2 regions of the Streptomyces sp. NPDC091371 genome follow, and region 1 is predicted to be linked to the other one. Evidence: riboswitches for the same ligand, from Rfam matches in the RefSeq annotation. Region 1 holds a riboswitch; the other holds the start of a gene.
The links. Region 1 has a riboswitch for cobalamin ahead of metE (5-methyltetrahydropteroyltriglutamate--homocysteine S-methyltransferase). Riboswitches for the same ligand answer to the same signal wherever they lie in the genome.
Positions count from the first base shown of each region.

Region 1 (4,399 bases):
ATCCGCTCCGGGTCCGCCCAGGCGGGCGGGGCGTCGGTGGCGGTCAGGTAGTCGCGCACCGAGTCCGGCAGCCCGTCCGGGATCGGCTGATCGTTGCGGGTGAACTCCCGGAGCACCGCGTTGACATGGCCGGTGGTGCCGTCGGCGGCCAGGTCCGCGATGACGGCATCGGCCGACGGGTCCCCCTCCTGCCGCAACGCGTCCAGGAACTCCGTGGTCCACCGCATGCCAGCCGCCCTCCGGGTCACCGCGCGGGCCGGCCGCTCCGCGCGCAGGGGGAGGCTACCGGGAGCGGAGCGCACCACGGGCGGGCACGGGGGCGCACGCCCCCGTGCCCGCCCTGGTCCTCAGGCCGTTCCGGTCTCCGTGCGGACGCGGTGCGCGGCCTCGACGAGGTGCTCCAGGGACGCCTTCGTCTCGGACCAGCCGCGGGTCTTGAGGCCGCAGTCCGGGTTGACCCACAGGCGCTCCGCCGGGATGGCCTTCAGCCCCTCGCGCAGCAGGGCCGCGGCCTCGTCGGCCGAGGGGACGCGCGGGGAGTGGATGTCCCAGACGCCGGGGCCGACCTCGCGGGGGTAGCCGGCGCCGGCCAGCTCGTCGGCGACCCGCATGTGCGAGCGGGCCGCTTCCAGGCTGATGACGTCCGCGTCCAGGTCGTTGATCGCGTCGACGATGTCGCCGAACTCCGCGTAGCACATGTGGGTGTGGATCTGGGTGTCCGGTCGGACTCCGCTGGTGGTCAGGCGGAAGGACTCGGTCGCCCAGGCCAGGTACGCGGCGTGGTCCGCGGCCCGCAGGGGCAGGGTCTCGCGCAGGGCGGGTTCGTCGACCTGGATGACGGAACTGCCCGCGGCTTCCAGGTCGTCGACCTCGTCGCGCAGGGCCAGCGCGACCTGCCGTGCGGTGTCGCCGAGGGGCTGGTCGTCGCGTACGAAGGACCAGGCGAGCATGGTGACCGGGCCGGTGAGCATGCCCTTGACGGGCTTGTCCGTCTGCGACTGGGCGTACGAGGTCCAGCGCACGGTCATCGGTTCCGGGCGGGAGACGTCGCCGGCCAGGACGGGCGGGCGTACGTACCGCGTGCCGTACGACTGGACCCAGCCGTGCTGCGTGGCCAGGTAGCCGGTGAGCTGCTCCGCAAAGTACTGGACCATGTCATTGCGTTCGGGCTCGCCGTGCACCAGGACGTCGATGCCCGCCTTCTCCTGGAAGGCCAGCACCTCCCGGATCTCGGCCTCGATGCGCTCCTCGTAGCCGGCCGTGTCGATGCGCCCGGCCCGCAGGTCGGCGCGTGCGGTGCGCAGTTCGGCGGTCTGCGGGAAGGAGCCGATGGTCGTCGTCGGCAGCAGCGGGAGGCCGAGGTGGGCCCGCTGGGCGGCCGCACGCTGCTCGTAGGGCTGCGCGCGGTGGCCGTCGGCGGCGGTGACGGCCGCGGTCCGGGCGCGTACGGCCGGGTCGCGGGTGATCGCGGAGTTGGCCCGGGAGGCCAGGTCGGCCCGGTTGGCGGCGAGTTCGGCCGCGATGGCACCGGTGCTCCGGGCGAGGCCGCGGGCGAGGGTGGCGATCTCCGCGGTCTTCTGGCGGGCGAAGGCGAGCCAGCGGCGGATCTGCGGGTCGACGTCCCGTTCGGCGGCGGCGTCCAGCGGTACGTGGAGCAGGGAGCAGGAGGCGGCGACGTCGACCCGGTCGGCGAGTCCGAGGAGGGTGCCGAGGGTGGCGAGCGACTTCTCGTAGTCGTTGATCCAGATGTTGCGGCCGTCGACGACTCCCGCGACCAGCCGCTTGCCGGGCAGGCCGCCGGCGGCGGCGAGGTCGGCGAGGTTGGCGGCGGCCCGGCCCGTGAAGTCGAGGGCGAGTCCGTCGACCGGCGCCTTCGCCAGCACGGGCAGCGCCTCGCCGAGCCGGTCGAAGTACGAGGCGACGAGCAGCTTGGGGCGGTCGGTGAGGCCGCCGAGCTCGCGGTAGGCGCGGGCGGCCGCACCCAGGTCGGCCGGGGTGCGGTCCTGGACGAGCGCGGGCTCGTCCAGCTGGACCCACTCGGCTCCGGCGGCGCGCAGATCGGCGAGGACCTGCGCGTAGACGGGCAGGAGCCGGTCGAGCAGGGTGATCGGCCGGAAGTCGTCGGCCACCCCGGGGGCGGCCTTGGCCAGCAGGAGGTAGGTGACCGGCCCGACCAGGACGGGGCGGGCCGCCAGGCCGAGCGCGCGGGCTTGGGTCAGCTCCGCGACCTGCTTGGCGGAATCGGCGGTGAAGACGGTGTCGGGCCCGAGTTCCGGCACCAGGTAGTGGTAGTTGGTGTCGAACCACTTGGTCATTTCGAGCGGCGCCACGTCCTGGGTGCCGCGCGCCATGGCGAAGTAGCCGTCCAGCGCGTCCGCCGCGACGGCCGCGCGGTGGCGGGCCGGGACCGCGCCGACCATGACGCTGGTGTCGAGGACGTGGTCGTAGTACGAGAAGTCGCCGGTCGGGACCTCGGTGATGCCGGCGTCGGCCAGCTGCCGCCAGTTCGTCCGGCGCAGGTGGGCTGCGGTCTCGTGGAGCGCGCCGGCGCTGACGCGGCCCTTCCAGTACCCCTCGACGGCCTTCTTCAGTTCCCGGTTCTGACCCTGGCGGGGGTAGCCGTACACGGTGGCCCGTACTGCCGCGGCTGCGGACTCGGTTGTCACGGAACTCTCCTTCGCGAGCACGTTTCCATGGGCCCCGGTGACGGGACGCGGAGCGCGAAGGGATGGCGGAACAGGACGGTCCGTCGGCGCGCTTCAAGCGCCGTACGACCGTCCGTTGTGTTCGCCGACCCGCCCACGAGGTCACCGGGATGTCCGCGCACGGCAGGGCGTGCGCGGGCAACGGGCAGGTCTTCGGACTTGCGGGCACGTCGGCCACTCGGGCAGACACCTACTGGCCGTCGCTTCCCAGACCCGTACGGGCCCAGTGCGTATGACGGCGGTCGTTCCCGCTCACCGCTGCGGGGCAGTCCCGGATTCCCACCGGGTTCCCTCTTACGACGCATCCCGTCTGGCGGACGGGGCGAACCAGCTGCTGCGGGTCAGCTTAGCGGCACCACCGGGCCCCTCATCGGTCCCGGTCGTACGTGTGGAACCCGCGGCCGCTCTTGCGGCCCAGCAGTCCCGCCTGCACCATCCGCTGGAGCAGCGGGGGCGGGGCGTAGAGGGGTTCCTTGAACTCCTCGTACAGCGACTGCGCGATGGCGGTGACGGTGTCCAGCCCGATGAGGTCGGCGAGCCTGAGCGGGCCCATGGGGTGGGCGCAGCCGAGCTCCATGCCCGCGTCGACGTCGGCGGCGGTGGCGAAGCCGGATTCGGCCATCCGAATGGCCGAGAGCAGGTAGGGGACGAGGAGGGCGTTGACGACGAAGCCGGCCCGGTCCTGGGAGTGGACGGCCGTCTTGCCCAGGGTGTCGCGGGCGAAGGCATCGACCGTGTCGAGTGTCTCGGAGGTGGTGTGCAGCGAGCTGACGATCTCCACGAGCGGCAGGACGGGTGCGGGGTTGAAGAAGTGCAGGCCGACGACGCGGTCGGCGCGGCCGGTGGCCATGGCGAGGCGCATGACGGGGATGGCGGAGGTGTTGGTGGCGAGGATCGCCGCCGGGTCCTCGACGGTCTTGTCGAGGGCCGCGAAGACCTCGGTCTTGACGGCCGCGTCCTCGACGACGGCCTCGATGACGAGCTGCCGGTCTGCGAGTTCGTCGAGGCTGCCGGTGAACACGAGCCGGGCCAGGGCGTCCTCGGCGGTGAGCCGGTCCAGTTTGCCGCGCTGGACGGCCCGTTCGAGGGAGACGGCCACCCGTTCTCGGGCGGTCCGGGCGGCGGTGGCGTCGGCCTCGCAGACCACGGTGTCGAGGCCGGCGCGGGCGCAGACCTCGGCGATGCCGGCGCCCATCTGTCCGCCTCCGACGATGCCGACCCTGCGGATGGCGGTGCTCATGAGCGGACCTCGGGGCGGCGGACCAGGTGGCGGGCGTACGCGTCGGGGGTGAAGAAGGCCGGGAGGTCCCGTTCCAGCGTGCTGCGCTCGAACACGGCGCGGGCCTCGGCGACCCTGGCGTCCGGCCGCGCCTTCGCGAGCGCGGCGCACTCCGTGTCGAGGAGCTCCCGTACTTCCTCGGGGTCGGCCGTGCCGTGGCGCAGCCACTGCCAGAGCTGTACGCGGGCGATCTCGGCGGTCGCCGCGTCCTCCATCAGCCCGTCGAGGGCGACGGCTCCGCTGCCGCGCAGCCAGGCGTCGAAGTACCGCAGGGCGACGGAGACGTTGGCGCGGATGCCTTCGGGGCTGGGCGGACCGGAGACGCGCCGCACCGAAAGCAGTTCGGCGGCGGTGACGCGGACGTCGTCGCGCAGCCGGTCGAGCTGGTGCGGCCGTGCTCCGAGCACCCCGTCGA
Region 1 covers NZ_JBFBFP010000008.1:229,245-233,643, reverse strand. Annotated here, with positions in the region: gene AB0O21_RS12725 (oxygenase MpaB family protein) at 1-227, opposite strand, end outside; gene metE (5-methyltetrahydropteroyltriglutamate--homocysteine S-methyltransferase) at 348-2,666, opposite strand; cobalamin riboswitch at 2,832-3,052, opposite strand; gene AB0O21_RS12715 (3-hydroxybutyryl-CoA dehydrogenase) at 3,073-3,945, opposite strand; gene aceB (malate synthase A) at 3,942-4,399, opposite strand, start outside.

Region 2 (4,399 bases), on a different contig from region 1:
GTCCCAGGAGGCCGGTCACGCCGGGACCGAGCTCCAGGTCCAGCCCGCCGATCACCTCCTTGGCGCCGTACCGCTTGGCCAACTCCCGGACCGTCACTGTGTGTTCCATATTCAACATTTCGATAGGTGTTCATCGGATAGGCTCGTGGCAGGGGTGTCGTGCCCTCTTCGTCAAGGCACGACACCCCCGTACCGCGGCTATCCGAGCAGCGCGGCTACCTCAGGCGTCTCAGCAGCCGCAGCCGCAGCACTCGTACTCGGTCCACGAGGCCCCGTTGGTGCAGGTGATGTAGTGCGCGCGCCGCCAGAACCAGAACGGACAGTTGCCGTTGCAGTAGTTACGAGCCTCACTACAGGTGACGGCCGCGGCCTCGACCTCGGGAACCACCAGCCCGACAAGCTTGTCGCTCAACTTCGCAAACATTCAAACCTCCTTCAGGTGTGTCGCCTTCAACGTCGAAATGTTTCGACGCCGTGAAGATTAACCGGCCATTGCATGTCCTTTGCATATGCGTCGACCGACCCCCCGCGGAACCGCGCGAGGCCGCCCCGCGTCCTCAGAAGTGACACCCATGTCCCCGTCTCTCGCGAATCGAGGGGACGTCATGAACCACCCGCACTTCCGCAGGATCGTGGCCCTGGCCTCCGGTGTTCTGCTCACCGCCGGGCTCTCGCTCGCCGCTCCGGCCGCCGCCGCCGCCACCGCCGCCACGACGGCCACCACCCAGACCCCGCTCGTCGTCAACGCCCGCTGGGGCGGGCACCCCACGTACGACCGGATCGTCATCGACCTCCAGGGGTACGTCCCCACGGCCACCGTCACCCCCGTCCCGCGGCTGGTCTACGACGGGTCCGGCAAGCCCGTGCCGCTGCCCGGGAAGTACTTCCTGGAGATCCGCCTCCACCCCGCCGCCGCCCACGACGAGGCGGGCGGGAACGTCTACCTCGGACCCAAGCTGCGGCAGATCAGCCTGCCCAAGCTCAAGGGCATCGCGCTGACCGGCGACTTCGAGGGGTACGTCACCTTCGGCGCCGCCTTCGACACGCTGCCGTACTACCGGGCCTTCCCCCTGCACTCCCCGGAGCGGTTCGTCGTGGACATCGCCCGCTGACGGGAGGGCCCCGCTACCGGTGCTCGGGGTTCGGGAAGTCGAAGCGGCAGCCGGCGTCCCACAGGGAGCGCTGGTTGCCGTGGGCCGGGATGCCGCCCGCGCCCTTGAGCAGGGCGGCCAGGTGCATGAGGTTCCACGACATGAAGGCGGTGTTGCGGTTGGTGAAGTCGTTCTCGGGGCCGCCCGAGCCCGGGTCGAGGTAGGACGGCCCGGGCCCGGCCTCGCCGATCCAGCCGGCGTCGGCCTGCGGGGGGATCACGTAGCCGAGGTGCTGGAGGCTGTAGAGGAGGTTCATGGCGCAGTGCTTGACGCCGTCCTCGTTGCCGGTGATGAGTGCGCCGCCGACCCGCCCGTAGTAGGCGTACTGGCCCTGCTCGTTCAGGATCGAGGAGCAGGCGTAGAGCCGCTCGATGACCTGCTTCATCACGGAGCTGTTGTCGCCGAGCCAGATCGGGCCGCAGAGCACGAGGATGTCGGCGTCCATGACCTGGCTGTACAGCACCGGCCACTGATCACTCTCCCAGCCGTGCTCGGTCATGTCCGGCCAGACGCCGGTCGCGATGTCGTGGTCGACGGCGCGGATGAGCGAGGTGCGGGCCCCGGCCGCTTCCATGACGGCCCGGCTCTTGTCGATCAGGCCCTCGGTGTTGCTGACCTCCGGCGAGCGCTTGAGGGTGCAGTTCACGTAGAGGGCGGAGAGGTTCGAGTAGTCGTATTCGGCAGCCATGCCCTCAGCCTGTGCACCGGCGTACGGGCCCGCCAGCCGGCCGCGCCCGTACGGGGCGTCGGTCGCGGGTTTGGGGCGGGTTGGTACCGGTCCGCGCGGCCGACTAGGGTCAGTGGGCCTTGGTGTTCGGGAAACCGGTGGGAAACCGGTGCGGCCCTCGCCACTGTGATCGGGAAGTCCGGCTCTACTCCTGCGGGAAGCCACTGGGTCCGCGCGGGAGACCGCACGGCCCCGGGAAGGCGGAGCCCGGGCATCAGTACCCGTGAGCCAGGAGACCGGCCGGGGCGCGCATTCCATCCACGAGGTGCTGGAGAGGTCTTCCCCACTCATGCATATAGCCGAGGGGTTCCTGCCCCCTTTGCACGCGGTCGCCTGGGGCGCCGCGTCCGCCCCCTTTGTCGTACACGGTGTCCGCGCCCTCACCCGCGAGGTGAAGGAGAACCCGGAGAGCACGCTGCTGCTCGGGGCGTCCGGAGCGTTCACGTTCGTCCTGTCCGCACTGAAGATCCCTTCGGTGACGGGCAGTTGCTCGCACCCGACCGGCACCGGGCTCGGCGCGATCCTGTTCCGGCCGCCGGTCATGGCGGTGCTGGGCACGATCACCCTGCTCTTCCAGGCGCTGCTGCTGGCGCACGGCGGGCTGACCACCCTCGGCGCCAACGTCTTCTCGATGGCCATCGCCGGGCCGTGGGCGGGCTACGCCGTCTACCGGCTGCTGCGCGGACTCGACCTGCCGCTGATGGTGCCCGTGTTCTTCGGCGCCTTCTTCGCCGACCTGGTCACCTACTGCGTGACCTCGGTGCAGCTGGCGCTGGCCTTCCCGGACCCGGGTACGGGCTTCCTCGGCGCGCTCGGGAAGTTCGGCGGGATCTTCGCCGTCACCCAGCTCCCGCTCGCCGTGAGCGAGGGCCTGCTGACCGTGCTCGTGATGCGGCTGCTGATGCGGTCGAGCCGGTCGGACCTGGTGCGCCTCGGCGTCGCGAAGCTGAAGGAGGCGACCGCCCGATGAGCAGGAACGCGAAGATCAACACGCTGCTGCTGGTCCTGGTCGCGGCGCTCGCCGTGCTCCCGCTCGCGCTGGGGCTCGGCGAGGGCAAGGAGGAGCCGTTCGCGGGCGCCGACGCGCAGGCGGAGGCCGCCATCACCGAGCTGAAGCCGGACTACGAGCCCTGGTTCACCCCGCTGTACGAGCCCCCCTCCGCGGAGATCGAGTCGGCGCTCTTCGCCCTCCAGGCGGCGCTGGGCGCGGGCGTGCTGGCGTACTACTTCGGCCTCCGCACGGGCCGGCGCCAGGCCGCCGCCGCGGGCCTGGCGGGCTCGGGCACCCCGCGCGACGCAGACGACCCTGCGGGTGGCGCGGCCGCGAGCCCGGCCGGTTCGGGCGCGGGCCCGGCGGTCGGCCCCGGCTCGACGCCGGCCGCGGATCCGGCTGCTGCCGGACCTGTCCCGGCCGCCGACTCCGGCACCGCACCTGGCCGGAACCCGGGTACGGGGCCCGCGGCCGACGGCGCGGAGCGCTAGCCGTGCTGCCGATCGACGCGGCCGCGCACAGCAGCCGCTGGCGCCGGCGCCACCCCCTGGAGAAGGCGCTGCTGGGGATCGGGCTCACCGTGACCGCCGTGTGCCTGCCGCCCTGGCCCGGGGGGCCGCTGGTGGCCGCCGCCACGCTCGCCGTGCTGCTCGGGCCCGCCGGGGTGGCGGGGCGGCAGCTGTGGCGGGCCTTCCGGATCCCGCTCGGCTTCTGCGTCACCGGGGCGCTGCCGCTGCTGTTCGCGGTCGGCGGGCCCTCGGGGTGGGTCGCGCCGGCCCCCGACGGCCCCCGGCACGCCGCCGAACTGCTGCTGCGCACTTCGGCGGCCTCCCTCGGCGTGCTGCTGTTCGCCTTCACCACCCCGGTGTCGGACGTGCTGCCCCGGCTGGTCCGGGCGGGGGTGCCGGCCCCGGTGGTGGACGTGGCCCTGGTGATGTACCGGATCGCGTTCCTGCTGCTCGACTCCCTTGCCCGGATCCGCCAGGCCCAGGCGGCCCGCCTGGGGAACACCGGCCGGGCGGCCGCCTGGCGTTCGGTGGCCGGGCTCGCCGCGACCTCGTTCGTACGGGCCTTCGACCGCGCGGGGCGGCTCCAGGCCGGCCTGGCGGGCCGCGGCTACGACGGCACGCTGCGGGTGCTCGTGCCGCAGACGACGCTGTCCTGGCGGTTCCTGGCGTGGTCCGCCGCCCTGCTGGCGGCCCTGGTGGCCGTGACCCTCGTACTGAAGGAGCTGTACCTGTGAGGCCGTTGGTGGAGCTGGTGGGCGCGGGCTACGCGTACGAGGACGGGCCCGCCGTGCTGTCCGGCGTGGACTTCGGGATCGCCGAGGGGCGGGCGCTGGCGCTGCTGGGCCGCAACGGCTCCGGCAAGACCACGCTGATGCGGCTGCTGAGCGGCGGCCTGCGGCCCGGCTCGGGCGCGCTGCACCTCGACGGCGCGGAGGTGACGTACGACCGTGCGGGCCTGACCCGGCTGCGGACGGCGGTCCAGCTGGTGGTCCAGGACCCGGACGACCAGCTGTTCGCGGCC
Region 2 covers NZ_JBFBFP010000002.1:336,647-341,045, reverse strand. Annotated here, with positions in the region: gene AB0O21_RS04410 (ABC transporter ATP-binding protein) at 1-109, opposite strand, end outside; gene AB0O21_RS04405 (hypothetical protein) at 230-424, opposite strand; gene AB0O21_RS04400 (hypothetical protein) at 606-1,112, shown strand; gene AB0O21_RS04395 (flavodoxin family protein) at 1,126-1,839, opposite strand; cobalamin riboswitch at 1,943-2,138, shown strand; gene AB0O21_RS04390 (energy-coupling factor ABC transporter permease) at 2,168-2,848, shown strand; gene AB0O21_RS04385 (energy-coupling factor ABC transporter substrate-binding protein) at 2,845-3,360, shown strand; gene cbiQ (cobalt ECF transporter T component CbiQ) at 3,363-4,112, shown strand; gene AB0O21_RS04375 (ATP-binding cassette domain-containing protein) at 4,109-4,399, shown strand, end outside.
Region 2: linked by a shared signal. The riboswitch ahead of AB0O21_RS04390 (energy-coupling factor ABC transporter permease) and the one ahead of metE (5-methyltetrahydropteroyltriglutamate--homocysteine S-methyltransferase) in region 1 are both predicted to bind cobalamin.